2 linked regions of the Allocatelliglobosispora scoriae genome follow. Each later gene encodes a partner of the first gene's protein in a complex. Links are inferred from orthologs where the notes say so. Each region holds a gene or a part of one and is shown on either strand. Other genes may lie near its edges. The genes, in order: uvrB and pcrA.

Region 1 (7,578 bases):
AGGAGGACCCGTGGCGTCAGTTCGCGCGGACCCACGCGATCAACAACATCGTTCCGGGCAAGGTCACCAAGCTGGTTCCGTTCGGCGCGTTCGTCCGCGTCGAGGACGGCATCGAGGGCCTGGTGCACATCTCCGAGCTGGCCGAGCGCCACGTGGAGATCCCGGAGCAGGTCGTGCAGGTCGGCGGCGATGTCATGGTCAAGGTCATCGACATCGACCTCGAGCGTCGGCGGATCTCGCTCTCGCTCAAGCAGGCCAACGAGGGCTTCGTGGAGGGCGAGGAGCACTTCGACCCCACCCTCTACGGCATGTCTGCGACCTACGACGCCGAGGGCAACTACGTCTACCCGGACGGGTTCGACCCCGAGACGGGCGAGTGGCTCGACGGCTTCGAGAAGCAGCGCGACGAGTGGGAGAAGCAGTACGCGGAGGCGCGTATCCGCTGGGAGGCCCACACGAAGCAGGTTGTGACCTCGCGCGCCGCTGACGCGGTTGCGGCTGCCGAGACCCCGACCGGCAACGTCTCCACCTCGACTCCGGCTCCGGCCAAGGCGGCGGAGGAGCCCTCGGGCACCCTCGCCACCGACGAGGCGCTGGCGGCACTTCGCGAGAAGCTGGCCGGCGGCAAGTAAGGCTGATTGATCCCCATGAAGGAGGAGGGCGACCCCGGCCGGGTCGCCCTCCTCCTTCATTTCTGCGCCGTGGTTGACTGTTCGGCATGGTGTGGGTAGGTCTGACCGGCGGCATCGGCGCCGGCAAGAGCGCGGTCGCGAAGCTGCTCGCCGAGCGCGGAGCGATCATCATCGACTCCGACCGCCTGGCCCGTGCGGTGATCGCACCGGGAACGGACGGGCTCGCCGAGGTCGTTGCCGAGTTCGGCACCGGTGTGCTGGGCGCTGACGGCGGCGTCGACCGGGCGGCACTCGCCGCTGCGGTCTTCGGCGACACCGCCGCCCGCAAGCGCCTCGAGGCGATCATCCATCCCCGGGTGCGCTCGCGTACGGTCGAGCTCGCCACCGCCGCACCGCCGGACTCCGTCGTCGTCAACGACGTGCCGCTGCTGATCGAGGCGGGGCTGGCATCCACCTATGAGCTGGTCATCGTCGTGCTCGCCGAGACCGAGACCCGGGTCGCCCGGGTGATGCGGGACCGGGGGATGGCCGAGGACGAGGCGCGGGCCCGGATCGCCGCCCAGGCCACCGACGAGCAGCGACGGGCGGCCGCGGACATCCTGATCGACAACAACGGCACCCCCGAGGAGCTGGCTGCCCAGGTGGACGAGGTCTGGACGACGCTGCGGGCCCGCCTGAGCTAGATCGCGTCGTTTCCGGGAAGCCGGCCCATCCCGGTCTCAGCGGAGGGCCACCTTCCCGGACCGAGCGCGATCATCCCCTGGCGCTCCCACCCGGCGCGCGTGGAACTCCCGCGCGGCACCTTCGCCCGGCATCCCCTGCGCTTCCACCCGGCACGCGTGGAACTCCCGCGCGGCATGCGTGGCACTCCCGCGCGGCACGTCATGCAGCAAAGCGTGGCCTCGCGAAGCGAAATGGCCGCGCTCTGCTGCACAACGTGTCAGGAGACGGTGCGGGGGAGGGCTGGGAGCTTGGACTTCACGTCGAGGTCCAGGCGGCCGAGGCCACCCGTCTTCGTCCGGATCTCGATCCGGTGCACGACCCCGGTGCTGTCCACCCAGTAGCGCAGCCGGGCATAGCCGCTCGGCAGCCCGATGTCCTGCTGCCCGGGGATCTCGAAGACCGCGACCGGCACCTTGCCGATCATGTCGGCGCGCAGCCGGTGCGCGGCCTTGCCGAGCGAGACCGGGTCGTCGCGGCTGCTCACCGCGAGCGACAGCGCCTCGTGCAGCAGGACGTCGATGTCGGTGACGGCGACCTTGATGCCGAGATCGCTCCACTCGTTCGTCACCCATCCGCCCCGCGGCGGCTGCGGCAGGGGCGGATCGGTCTTCTGCTGCTGGAACTGCTTGATCGAGATGCCCTTGCGCCCGGCGAGGACCAGCACGTTGGACGTGGGCTCGTCGAGGTTCCGCGCGTAGAGGTAGGCGAGGCCGGTCCGCCAGTCGAGCCAGCCGGACGCCTCGATCAGGCCGCCGCCGCCGACCGGCATCGTCACCGTGACGTGGCCGCCCCCGGCGTTGAGGTTGCGCTGGCGCATCCGGGCCAGCGCCTTCGCCTCGACGGTGGTGACCGCCCGGGGTTTGATCATGCCGCCGCCGAGGACGTCGATCGTCGTCAGCACCGGCCGATCATCGCGCTGCAGGTCCACCTGGACGGAGATCTCCTGGGTGAGCAGGGCCTCCATGCGCAGCAGCCGGGCCGCGCCGTCCAGGTAGTAGGCGACCGCACCGCCGTGCGCGGCGAGCGAGTTCGGTGCGGGCGGTGAAGCACTGGGTGATGCGCTGGGCGAGGCCGAGGCCGTCGCGGACGGAGCGGCAGCCGAGGAGCCGGGCTGGACCTGGCGGACGCCCTGCACGGCGGGGGACGCCGGGGGCTGCGTCGATGCCGAGCTCGGCGGAATGGTCGCGGAAGGGCTGGCCCAGGGGCGCAGGGGGATCACCGCGGGGCCGATCATCACCTCGACCGGGGTGCCGAGGACGTTGTCGTGGCGCAGCCAGCGGGCGTCGAGCTGCTCCAGCAAATCGGTCCGGTCCGGTTGGTTCGCCGCGACGGAGAAGATCAGCGCCAGCAGGCTGTCGACCGGGTCCGGCTTGTCCTTGATGAGCTGGCCGAGGGGGCGTACCCGCCAATTGTCGGACGGCGGCGTGGCCGGCGGCAGCGCGGGATCGCCCGCGCCGCTCGGACCCGGGCTGGGTGTCGCGGCCGTGCCTGGCGGCTTGCCGATGCGGTAGGCGACCACCCCCGGCGACGCCTGGAGCAGGATGTTCGGGCTGCCGGAGCGGGTGTTGCTGGTGGAGAGGTAGATCAGCGGGCGCTGCCAGTCGACCCAGCCCGCAAAGGTGATCTCCGAGCCGGTCTTGCCGATGGTCCCATGGATGCCGGCCCGGGCGTCCTGGAAGTTGTGCAGCCGCATGCTGCCGAGCTTCTGCAGGTCGGTGCCGTTGAGCGGCCGACTGCTCTCGGGCTTGGTCTCTGGCGTCGAGCACGATCGCAGGCCCTGGCTCATCCCGGCGAGGGCGCCGAGCGCGAGGACCGCGACGACGATGAGGGAGAGGGAGCGGCGACGGCCGTTGGGTCGGGTTGCCTCCACGCGAGGAGAACGCCGCAGCGCGCAGATCGGTGACGGGCAAAATAAGGACGCTCGCGGCGGCCGTGTGCGCGTAAGCGCAACCGCACAGGTGCGCTCACCGGCCCTTGGCGATGTGCCACGGCAGGAGCTGCAACCCGGCGCCGAGGGGACCGGCCGGTGTGGAGGTCCGGTCATCATCCCCGGTCGGCCGCCGCGAGCGGCCTACGAATCGAGGGTAATCGAGTCGACCACGACACACAATCGCAATATTGCAGCGAGGTGGTCACGTATAGTCCCGTGCTTCCTGTCCGGTCCGACAAAGGCTGTCATACCCACGGCGTAGGTTGATGGGCATGGCACTCGAGATCCCACGCGTCGACGGCACCTTCCGGGTGGTCAGCGAATTCGTCCCCTCCGGTGATCAGCCGACCGCGATCGCGGAGCTGGAGCGCCGGGTGCGGGCGGGGGAGCGGCAGGTCGTGCTGATGGGCGCGACGGGCACGGGCAAGAGCGCGACGACCGCCTGGCTGGTGGAGAAGCTGCAGCGCCCCGCGCTCGTGCTGGCACCCAACAAGACCCTCTGCGCGCAGCTCGCCAAGGAGTTCCGCGAGCTGATGCCCCACAACGCCGTCGAATACTTCGTCAGCTACTACGACTACTACCAGCCCGAGGCCTACATCCCGCAGACCGACACCTACATCGAGAAGGACTCCTCGATCAACGAGGAGGTCGAGCGGTTGCGCCACTCGGCGACGATGTCGCTGCTGACCAGGCGCGATGTCATCGTCGTCGCGACCGTCAGCGCGATCTACGGTCTCGGCACGCCACAGGAGTACCTCGAGCGCGCCGTCAAGGTCAGCGTCGGCGAGGAGATCGACCGCGACAAGCTGCTGCGCCGCCTGGTCGACATCCAGTATTCGCGCAACGACATCGCGTTCAACCGGGGCACCTTCCGGGTCCGGGGCGACACGCTGGAGATCATCCCGGCCTACGAGGAGTTGGCGCTGCGGATCGAGCTCTTCGGCGACGAGGTCGAGCGCCTCTCCTACCTGCACCCCCTCACCGGCGACGTGGTCCGCGAGGTCGACCAGATGCTCGTCTTCCCGGCGACGCACTACGCGGCCGGTCCGGAGCGGATGGAGCGCGCGGTCCGCGACATCGAGGTCGAGCTGGAGGAGCGCCTCGCGGAGCTGGACCGTCAGGGCAAGCTGCTGGAGGCGCAGCGGCTGCGGATGCGCACCACCTATGACATCGAGATGATGCGCCAGGTCGGCTTCTGCTCCGGCATCGAGAACTACTCCCGCCACATCGACGGCCGGGGTCCGGGCAGCCCTCCGCACTGCCTGCTCGACTACTTCCCCGACGACTTCATCACCGTCATCGACGAGTCCCACGTGACGATCCCGCAGATCGGCGGGATGTACGAGGGTGACGCCTCCCGCAAGCGGATGCTGGTCGAGCACGGTTTCCGGCTCCCGTCGGCGATGGACAACCGGCCGCTGCGCTTCGACGAGTTCCTGGAGCGGGTCGGGCAGCAGGTCTTCCTCTCGGCGACCCCCGGCCCGTGGGAGCTGCGGCAGTCCGGCGGGGAGTTCGTCGAGCAGGTGATCCGCCCGACCGGCCTCGTCGACCCGCAGGTGGTGATCAAGCCGACCCGGGGCCAGATCGACGACCTGATCCACGAGATCCGGCTGCGCACCGAGCGCGACGAGCGCGTCCTCGTCACCACGCTGACCAAGAAGATGTCCGAGGATCTCACCGACTACCTGCTGGAGCAGGGGATCCGCGTGCGCTACCTGCACTCGGAGGTCGACACGCTGCGCCGGGTGGAGCTGCTCAAGGAGCTCCGCATGGGCGAATACGACGTCCTCGTCGGCATCAACCTGCTCCGAGAGGGTCTCGACCTGCCCGAGGTCTCCCTGGTGGCGATCCTCGACGCCGACAAGGAGGGCTTCCTGCGCAGCGGCACGAGCCTCATCCAGACGATCGGCCGCGCGGCCCGTAACGTCTCCGGCGAGGTCCACATGTACGCCGACAAGATCACCCCGTCGATGGCGAAGGCGATCGAGGAGACCGATCGGCGCCGGGCCAAGCAGGTGGCATACAACGAGGCGGCCGGTGTCGAGCCGCAGCCGCTGCGCAAGCGCATCCACGACATCCTCGACGACATCTACCGAGAGGCCGAGGATACCGAGTCGGCGCTCGGCGGGCACGGCCCCGGCGGTGCGATCGTCGGCGGCGCCGGGCGGCAGCTGTCGCGGGGCAAGGCACCGACACCGGGCACGCGGTCGCGCGGCGGCAAGGTCGAGGCCAACTCGCAGGGCATGGCCCGCGATCAGCTGATGACCCTGATCGCCGAGCTCAACGACCAGATGCTCGCCGCCGCCCGGGAGCTGCAGTTCGAGCTGGCGGCCCGGATCCGCGACGAGATCCACGAGCTGAAGAAGGAGCTCAAGATCATGGCTGAGGCCGACTGACGGCGGCATCCGCACCGGCCGCGCAGATCTGCGGCCGGTGCGGATGTCACGGTCGGGTGATGCCGACCGCCCGGTCGATCCAGTCGGCGATCCGCTCCAGGAGCTCTTCGGTGGCCGCGTTTTCGGCGTGCCCGAACTCCCGCTCGATCCAGATGGAGCGCGGGTCGTTGGCCGCGGCGAAGAGGGAGTAAGCGTGCTCCACGGGGAAATACGTGTCGGCGTCGCCGTGCACCACGAGCAGCGGTGTCGGCGCGATCCGGGCGACCACCTCGGTCGGTGACTCCGGCACCGGGTTCCAGCCCCGGCCGGAGATCCGCGTCCGGAGGGCGACCCTGCCGAGGAGGCGGCCCAGGCGGCGTTCGATCACCCAGTGCACCCGCCGCATCGGCGTGGTGCCCCGGTAGTACCACCGGGCCGGGCTGCTCACCGCGACGGCGGCGGCCACCCCGCGGACGAGCGCGGCGTGCCGGACGACGACGGAGGCGCCCATGGAGAAGCCGATCGTGACGATCTCCTTGTAGCCCAGCTCGCGGGCCCAGGCGACGGCCGCCTCCAGGTCGTGGATCTCCTGGTCGCCGACGGTGGAGGAGCCGCCGGAGCGGCCGTGCCCGCGGAAGTCGAAGCTGATGACGCCGGCGCCCCGGTTGAAGACGTCGGCCGCTCTGCGTACCGCCGGTCGGCGCCAGGAGCCGGTGAACCCGTGCGCTATCACCAGGGCGAGTTCGGTGGGGCCGGGCTGGTGGTTCGCGGAGATGAGCACACCGTCGATGGTGCGCAACAGGTCATGCCTAGTGCCCAAGGCTGGCTTCCTCCACCGGCGCCCCGGCGGTCACGTCGATGAAGTGCTCCATCAGCGGCGGCGTGGCGAAGTAGGGGCCGATCAGACCGCGCCAGACGCCGAAGCGCTCCGACTCCCGGAAGTTCTGCGTGTGTGCCTGGACCGAGTCCCACTCGACGATGAGGATGAACCGGGTCGGGGTCTCGATCCCCCGGGTCATCCGCACGCCGTGGCAGCCCGGAGTGCTGGCGAGAACGTGGTGACCCTGCTCATAGGCGGCCGCGAAGTCGTCCTCCTGACCGGGGACGATGTCGAAAATAGCCACTTCCACAACCATTGGAGGATCTTTTCACACTCGATTTCAGCCCCGGAAGCGGACCCGAGTAGGTCATCATGGAGAATAATGTTCGATCGGGAGGGGAGTATTCCCTCGCGGCGGAGTCGTCAGCACGGCCTGCGCATAGAGGCCCGGTTCCGTCGGTCACGGGATTTTCCGTGGCAGAAGAGACCTCCGGTGGTTTTGCGCTGCCTACCGGAGGGTTAATTTATGAACGTGTCCAGCCTTGAGTGGGGCGTCACCCTCGTCGGCCTCATGGTGCTGTTGCTCATCGACTTCGTCATCGTGGCGCGACGGCCGCACGAGCCCTCCATGAAGGAATCGACCCTCTGGGTCCTCTTCTATGTTGCGCTGGCCGTCGCGTTCGGGGTCTACGTCTACGGCAAGCACGGTGGCACCTACGGTGGCGAGTTCTTCGCCGGCTGGCTCACGGAATACAGCCTCTCCATCGACAACCTCTTCGTCTTCGTGATCATCATGGGCCGGTTCGCCGTCCCCCGGCAGTACCAGCAGAAGGTGCTGCTCATCGGCATCGTGATAGCGCTGGTCCTGCGTGGCGCGTTCATCGCCGCCGGTGCCGCGGTCGTCCAGCAGTTCTCCTGGGTCTTCTACATCTTCGGTGCCTTCCTCGTCTACACGGCCTACACCCTGCTCCAGCACGGTGAGGACGACCCGGACGACTTCAAGGAAAACGTCATGATCCGGTGGGCACGTCGCGTCCTACCTCTGACGGACAAGTACGACGGGTCGAAGATCACCATCGTGGCGAAGAACGGCAAGCG
Region 2 (7,712 bases), 2.5 Mb from region 1 along the record:
CAGGGCTTGGCAGGTCTGTGTGATCAGACGCGACCAGCGGCTGGGGAAGCTCCCGAAGCCGCAAAATAAAATCGCACCTGCTTGATCACGCTCCCCATCTTGCCACAGCCAACGGGGTGTGCGCGAGCCCTCCCAGCAAATGGGAGAGCTCGCGCACACGGCGATACGCATACCGGGAGATGAATCCTTACGGCAGGCGCGTGATCCGGTTGGCAGCCGTCGGGGAGACCGGAGCCGCCCCGAGGTAGGCGACGAGCGCGTCCACGTCGAAGCCGGGCGCGAAGACCCGACCGGTGCCGAGCTTCAGGTTGGTGAAGCCGTCACCGCCGTTGGCGAGGAAGTCGTTCGTCGTCACCTTGTAGGTCGCCGCGGGGTCGATCGGCGTCCCGTTGAGCGCGATGTTCGACACGCGGGAGCCGAGGGGGCCGGAAGCGGTGTAGGTGTAGGTGAAGCCGCTGCTCACCTGCAGGATGCGCGTGGTGCTCTGGCCCGCGTACCCGGCGAACTGCTGCTCCAGCACCTCCTTGATCTGCGCTCCGGTGAAGGCCTGCGTGACGACCAGGTTGTTGAAGGGCTGGACCGTGAAGGCCTCGCCGTAGGTCACCGCGCCGGCGGGCTCGCCACCGGGCGAGGCCGAGTAGGCGATGTCGGCCCGGACGCCGCCGGGGTTCATGAGGGCGATCACGGCACCGTTGGACGCCGCGGTGTAGGCGAGCTGCGCGTCGGCGATGACATCGCCCATCACGCTCTCGCCGCTCGGCAGGGCCGTGCGGGTGATGTCGGCGGTGATGGCGCCCACCACGCGGTTGGCGAGCGGTGCGACGGCGACGCGGTACTTGTCGGCGATCACCTTGGCGGCCGGGTCCACCAGGGCGGGGTTGCGCACGAAAACGCCCGGCGCGGAGGTCTGCCAGGTGCCGTCGGGGTTGCGTACGCCGTTCTCCGCGATCACGTTGCTCGCCGAGACGGACGTGAACTTGAAGGTCCGCTTGTCGAGCGTGTAGTCGATGTTCGTGACGAGCTGGCCGTTGGTGCCGGCGCTGGTCACGACCGTGCTGGCGCCCGAGGAGTTCGGCAGCGCGCAGGAGTAGAACCGGTGCGTGTGGCCCGAGACGACGATGCCGTAGGCCGGGTCGAGGCCGCCGACGATGTCGGTGATGGGTCCGGCGAACGAGGCACAGCTCGACGGGTCGGCCGGCGTGACGTTCTGCGTACCGCCCTCGTGGATCAGCAGCACGAGCGACCTGATGCCGATGAAGCGCAGCAGCTTCGCGTAGAAGTTGGCGACCTCGATCTCATCGCGGAACTCGACCGTGGTGATGCCGGCCGGGTTGACGATGGTCGGCGTCGCCTCCAGGGTCATGCCGACATAGGCGACCGGCACGCCCTGGACGATCCGCAGCGAGATCGGGTCGAGGATCGGCAGCTTGGTGTGCTTGTCGAGAACGTTTGCAGCGAGGTAGCGGAAGTCCGCTCCGCTGAACCCGTCGCCGTCGGCGCAGCCGTCGGTCGGGTGACAGCCGCCGCGCTGCAGGCGCTTGAGCTCGGTGATGCCCTCGTCGAACTCGTGGTTGCCCACGGAGCTCAGGTCGAGCCCGGCGTTGTTCATCAGCTCGATCGCCGGCTCGTCGTGGAACGCGGCGCTGACCAGCGGCGACGCGCCGACGAGGTCACCGGCGCCGACGGTCAGCGACGACTTGCCCGCTGCCGTCGCCTCCGAGCGCAGCCGCTTCACCAGCGTGGTGAGGTACTCCGCGCCACCCGCGGGAGTGCCGTTCACCGCCGCGCCGCTGCCGGTCGGCGGGTCGATGGCGCCGTGGAAGTCGTTGAACGCGAGCAGGTTGCCGCGCGCGGTGAGGGCCTGTGCCGTGGCCGCCCCGTAGGTCACCGAGACGGGGGTCATCGGGGTCCAGCGCTCCGCAGCCGCAGTGGGCTGCGAATTCGCCAGCGGTAGCGTGGCGATGACCGCGGCAGCGAGGGCGGGAACGCCCAGGGTGCGAACGAGGCGGGTAAGCCTGGTTTGCGGTTGCCTCTGCCGACCAAGATCGGACATTGGGGATGCCTCCGATAGGAAGGGAAACGATCGTCACCGATCATCATGGTGCTCCGGAGGTAACAGCGCCAGGAGCGTTCGGTGTTGTCTTGATGGCGATGTCGGTGCGCCGGAATAGACTCGGCGCACCATGCATGCACTCTTTGACCTCCCCGCAGCCACACCCGCTGAGAGCGCCGCTTCGCCGTCGGCGGCCGTCGTGCCGTCATCGCCGGAGCCGAGACGCCCGGCCGTCGATCCGGAGAAGCTGCTGGAGGGTCTCAACGACCCGCAGCGTGCAGCCGTCATGCACAGCGGATCGCCGCTGCTGATCGTGGCGGGCGCCGGCTCCGGCAAGACCCGGGTGCTGACGCAGCGCATCGCCTACCTGCTCGCCGCGCGCCACGTGCACCCGGGCGAGGTGCTGGCGATCACGTTCACCAACAAGGCGGCCGGCGAGCTCAAGGAGCGGGTCGCGCAGGCGGTCGGCCCCCGGGCCAGGATGATGTGGGTCTCCACCTTCCACTCGTCCTGCCTGCGGATCCTGCGTGCCGAGCACGAGCACGCCGGGCTGAAGAGCACCTTCTCGATCTATGACGCGGACGACTCGCGGCGGCTGATGACGATGGTCTCCCGGGAGCTCGACATCGATCCCAAGCGCTACCCGCCGCGCGGGCTCGCGGCGCAGGTCAGCAACTTGAAAAACGAGCTGATCGACCCGGAGTCCTTCACCCCGGCGGGCCCGCAGCAGCGCATCCTCGGCGAGGTCTACACGCTCTACCAGGCGAAGCTGGCGCAGGCGCACGCGCTGGACTTCGACGACATCATCATGCGCACCGTCCACCTGCTCCAGTCGCACCCCGACATCGCGGAGAAATATCGCCGCCGCTTCCAGCACGTCCTCGTCGACGAGTATCAGGACACCAACCACGCGCAGTACACGCTGGTCAAGGAGCTGGTCGGCCAGACCGGCGAGCTCTGCGTCGTCGGTGACGCCGATCAGTCGATCTACGCGTTCCGCGGTGCCACGATCCGCAACATCCTGGAGTTCGAGCGCGACTACCCGCAGGCGCGCACGATCCTGCTGGAGCAGAATTACCGCTCCACCCAGACGATCCTCACCGCCGCCAACGCGGTGATCGACCGCAACACCGGCCGCAAGGCCAAGCGGCTCTGGTCCGACCAGGGCGAGGGCGAGCGGATCGTCGGCTATGTCGCCGACACCGAGCACTCCGAGGCCGACTGGGTCGCCCGCCAGATCGACAAGCTCGCCGACGCCGGTGAGGCGCGCCCGGGTGACGTCGCCGTCTTCTACCGCACCAACGCGCAGTCCCGCGTCTTCGAAGAGGTCTTCATCCGCTTCGGCCTGCCCTACAAGGTCGTCGGCGGTGTCCGCTTCTACGAGCGCAAGGAGGTCCGTGACGCGCTCGCCTACCTGCGGTCGGTCTCCAACCTCGACGACACGGTCTCGGTGCGCCGCATCATCAACACGCCCAAGCGCGGGATCGGCGAGCGGGCTGAGGCGTGCGTCGAGGCGCTCGCCTCCCGCGACCGGATCTCGTTCGGCGCCGCGATGCGCCGCGCGGGTGAGGCGCCGGGCATCTCCGCGCGCGCGGCCAACTCGATCGGCGGGCTGGTGGAGCTGCTCGACGAGGCGCGGGTGCTCGCCGAGACCGCCCCGCCGGAGCAGGTTCTGGAGCTGCTGCTGTCGCGCTCGGGCCTGCTCGCCGAGCTGGAGACGAGCGTCGATCCACAGGACGAGGGCCGCCTGGAGAACCTGCAGGAGCTCGTCAGCGTCGCCCGCGAATACACCGAGCGGCTCGAGGCGTCCGAGGGCGATGAGCTGCCCACCCTCGCGGGGTTCCTGGAGCAGGTCGCGCTGGTCGCCGACTCCGACCAGGTCCCCGAGGACGATCCGGACCACCAGGGCGTGGTCACGCTGATGACGCTGCACACGGCGAAAGGGCTGGAGTTCCCGGTCGTCTTCCTCACCGGTCTCGAGGACGGCGTCTTCCCGCACCAGCGCAGCCTCGGCGACGCCAAGGAGCTGGAGGAGGAGCGGCGCCTCGCCTATGTCGGGATCACCCGCGCCCGCCGGCGCCTCTTCCTCAGCCGGGCGGTGACGAGGTCCGCCTGGGGGCAGCCGTCCTACAATCCGGCGTCGCGGTTCCTGGAGGAGCTGCCGCCCGAGGTGACGGATTGGGAGCGCACCCAGGGGGCGTACACCTCATGGGGTGGTGGGATCGGCGGGCGTGAGCGCAACGCGGGCGCGACCAGCACCTTCACCGGCGGCACGAGCCGCGCCGCGGCGATCGCCTCCAAGATCGGGATCGACCCGTCGAAGCTCGCGACCGCGAGCGACCTCGCGGCCGCCTCGGTGCCGTCGCTGGCGGCGGGCGACCGGGTGCTGCACCAGCGCTACGGCATGGGCCGGGTGCTCGCGGTCGAGGGCAACGGCCCGCGCGCGCAGGCTCAGGTCGACTTCGGCGAGCAGACCGTCTGGCTCGTCCTTCGCCACGCCTCCATCGAAAAGATCTGAGAGCGGCCCGTCAATCGGCGCCTGGCGGCGTTGCTCGTCGCCTTGTGTCCAAAGGGCGCACACGGCGGCGCCGCGCGCCTTGCCGGCCGCCAATTGACGGGCGCTCTACGCTTCGGCGAGGGTGACCACGTTGGCGAGCAGCATCGCCCGGGTCATCAGGCCGACGCCGCCGGGGTTGGGGGAGAGGTGCCCCGCGACCTCGGCGACGGCCGGGTCGACGTCGCCGAGCAGCCGTGCCTTGCCGTCCGGGTCGGCCGACTCGACGCGCGTCACGCCCACGTCCAGTACGGCGGCGCCGGGCCGCACCATCTCAGGCTTGATGAGGTGGGGGACGCCCGCGGCCGCCACGATGATGTCCGCGCGCCGGGTGTGCGCCGCGAGGTCCCGGGTGCCCGTGTGGCAGAGAGTGACCGTGGCGTTCTCGCTGCGCCGGGTGAGCAGGAGCCCCAGCGGCCGCCCGACGGTGGTGCCCCGGCCGACCACGACCACCTCGGCTCCGTCGAGCGGCACGCCATAGCGGCGGAGCAGCTCGACGATCCCGAGGGGCGTGCACGGCAGCGGTGCGGCGACGCCGAGCACGAGGCGGCCGAGACTGATCGGGTGCAGCCCGTCGGCGTCCTTGGCGGGGTCGATGAGCTCGAGCACCCGGTTCTCGTCCAGCCCCCGCGGCAGGGGCAGCTGCACGATGAACCCGGTGCAGGCGGGGTCCGCGTTGAGCTCGGCGACGGCTGCCTCGACCTGGGCCTGGGTCGCATCGGCGGGCAGGTCGACGCGGATGGAGGCGATGCCGACCTCGGCGCAGTCGCGGTGCTTGCCGGCCACGTAGGCACGGGAACCCGGATCGTCACCGACCAGCACGGTCGCGAGCCCGGGCGTGATGCCTCGTGCGGCGAGCGCCGTGACGCGGGAGCGGAGCTCGTCCTTGACCGCCGCAGCGGTCGCCTTGCCGTCCAGGATCGTTGCGGTCACGTGGCCAGATCCTACCGACCGCCCCGGCGGCGGCGACCTCGGCCATTCATGATCGAAGTACTATCGATGTTGTTATGACTTTATGAACAAGCTCACCCTGTGTGCTCTGCGTTAATCGATTCCACAGCGTGAGACGACAAATAGGCACATAATTTCTGGGTTGCTACGACGGAGGAGCACGGACCTCTCTCGGCGACAGCGGCACGGGTTACGGCCTATTACGACATAATCCGGTACTATTCGCCCGACCGGCTGGGCGGCGTCCTAATACCAGGACGAGGGGAAGACAGGCAAGTCAACGTGCACCGATCGTCACTGACCTGTGATAGTCGAAGTTGTGCGGGCCACCTGCTCCGACCTACCTTTGCCGGACGTTGTGCGGTCGCCACCCCTCGCGGTGGTGACTACGCAGCGTGAGGACATGAGGAGGCTCAATGCAGGTTCGTAGGCTCGCTTCTTGGACCGCGATCCCGCTCGTCGCAGCGCTCGGCTTGGCGGCCTGCGGTAGCGGCAGCGACAGTGGTGGCAGCTCGGCCGGTGTGGTGAGGATCGGCATCGCCGAGCCCAAGCACCTGATCCCGACCAACACCTCGGAGGTCAGCGGTTCTCAGGTGCTGGCGGCGCTCTTCGCGCCGCTGGTCGACTTCGACGCGGACAACAAGCCCGTCGAGGTGCAGGCCGAGTCGGTCAAGACGACCGACAACAAGGTCTGGACGATCAAGCTCAAGGACGGCTGGACCTTCCACAACGGTGAGAAGGTCACGTCCGACAGCTACATCAACGCCTGGAACTACGGCGCCTACGGCCCGAACGCCCAGGACAACAACTACTTCTTCGAGAAGATCGACGGCTACGCCGCGATGAACCCGCTCGACCCCGACGGTACGGGTCCGCAGACCGCGCCGGCGCCGTCCGCCAACAAGCTCAAGGGCCTGGCGAAGGTCGACGACACGACGTTCACGGTGACGCTGAGCGCGCCGTTCAGCGAGTTCAAGTCGATCATCGGCTACACCGCCTTCTACGCGCTGCCGCAGGCGGCGTGGGAGTCCGAGGGCAAGCTGAAGGCCGACTTCGAGAACGCGCCGATCGGCAACGGCCCCTTCAAGATGAAGGGCACCTGGAAGCACGACCAGCAGATCGAGGTCGAGAAGTACGACGGCTACGCCGGCTCCGTCAAGCCGACGATCTCCGGTGCGCAGTTCAAGGTCTACCAGCAGCCCTCGGCCGAGTACGCCGCGCTGCTCGCCAACGACAACGACGTGATGAAGGCGATCCCCGCCGAGAACCTGTCGACCGTCGAGGGCGACCTCGGTGACCGCTACCTGCACAGCCCGGCCTCGGCGCTGAGCATCCTGGCGTTCCCGACCTACGACAAGAACTACTCGAACCCGAACGTCCGCAAGGCCATCTCGATGGCGATCGACCGCGACGCGATCGTGACCCAGATCTTCAAGGGCACGCAGAAGTCGGCGCGCTCGTTCGTCTCCCCGGTGGTGGCGGGTTACCGCGACAACACCTGCGGTGCGGCGTGCGAGTACAAGCCGGGCGACGCCAAGACGCTCTACCAGGCCAACCAGGGTCCGGCGAAGCTCACCATCAGCTACAACGCCGATGGCGCCGGTAACAAGGACTGGGTCGAGGCGACCTGCAACCAGCTCAAGACCAACCTCGGCGTCGACTGCACCGCGCTCGCCGAGCCGAAGTTCGCCGACCTGCTGACCAAGGTCCAGAACAAGGAAGCGGTCGGCATGTTCCGGATGGGCTGGTCCATGGACTACCCGTCGATGGAGAACTACCTCGGCCCGCTCTACACCACGCGCGGCTCGTCGAACTACTACGGCTACAGCAACCCGGCCTTCGACGCCCTGGTGGCGGAGGGCTCGGCGGCTGCGACGCAGGAGGCGGCGATCGCCAAGTACCAGCAGGCCGAGGACATCCTCGCGCAGGATCTGCCGGTGCTCCCGCTGCGCTTCGGCCAGAACAACTACGGCATCTCGACCAAGGTCAAGAATGTCGAGATCGACCTCTTCAACCGGGTCGACCTGATGAAGATCGAATACATCGGCTAGCCCAGCCGTAGCTCTCTTGTGGCGCTGTCCGGTCCCTTCCGGAGCCGGACAGCGCCACAGTCATGTCCGGCCAAGTTCTGCCACCCCCAATTTGGCGGAATCC

What was found.
Region 2: the proteins of uvrB (region 1) and pcrA are in contact, whole or in part, in a crystal structure (PDB 7EGT), measured with the Thermus thermophilus proteins. The link is inferred for Allocatelliglobosispora scoriae from one-to-one orthologs. Residues at the interface, in WP_096411307.1 of Thermus thermophilus: Glu23, Leu25, Arg26, Asp27, Gly28, Glu29, Arg30, Phe31, Arg55, Glu326, Asp327, Phe328, Glu379, Ser382, Gln383, His398, Gly400, Arg401; in WP_096412145.1 of Thermus thermophilus: His654, Arg656, Phe657, Gln666, Asp668, Glu669, Lys680, Arg681, Leu682, Ser683, Lys685, Tyr686, Ala687.

What each region holds. Positions count from the first base shown.
Region 1 is NZ_JACHMN010000002.1:1,640,461-1,648,038, reverse strand. Bases 3,181-6,119 are described here. They hold uvrB (excinuclease ABC subunit UvrB), read left to right. Parts: upstream 3,181-3,557; coding sequence 3,558-5,681; downstream 5,682-6,119. Other genes in these bases: F4553_RS13070 (alpha/beta hydrolase), read right to left, coding at 5,728-6,119; F4553_RS13080 (hypothetical protein), read right to left, coding at 3,181-3,225. Outside these bases: rpsA (30S ribosomal protein S1), read left to right, coding at 1-632; more of F4553_RS13080, read right to left, coding at 1,573-3,180; more of F4553_RS13070, read right to left, coding at 6,120-6,459; F4553_RS13065 (antibiotic biosynthesis monooxygenase family protein), read right to left, coding at 6,470-6,796; F4553_RS13060 (TerC family protein), read left to right, coding at 7,007-7,578. UniProt on the Escherichia coli protein: The UvrABC repair system catalyzes the recognition and processing of DNA lesions. A damage recognition complex composed of 2 UvrA and 2 UvrB subunits scans DNA for abnormalities.
Region 2 is NZ_JACHMN010000002.1:4,175,653-4,183,364, forward strand. What follows is about bases 1,805-4,877. They hold pcrA (DNA helicase PcrA), read left to right. Parts: upstream 1,805-2,183; coding sequence 2,184-4,571; downstream 4,572-4,877. Other genes in these bases: F4553_RS24625 (bifunctional metallophosphatase/5'-nucleotidase), read right to left, coding at 1,805-1,903; F4553_RS24635 (bifunctional methylenetetrahydrofolate dehydrogenase/methenyltetrahydrofolate cyclohydrolase), read right to left, coding at 4,677-4,877. In the rest of the region: more of F4553_RS24625, read right to left, coding at 188-1,804; more of F4553_RS24635, read right to left, coding at 4,878-5,540; F4553_RS24640 (peptide ABC transporter substrate-binding protein), read left to right, coding at 5,975-7,609. UniProt on the Escherichia coli protein: A helicase with DNA-dependent ATPase activity. Unwinds DNA duplexes with 3'-5' polarity. Translocates on single-stranded DNA with 3'-5' polarity. Initiates unwinding more efficiently from a nicked substrate than double-stranded DNA.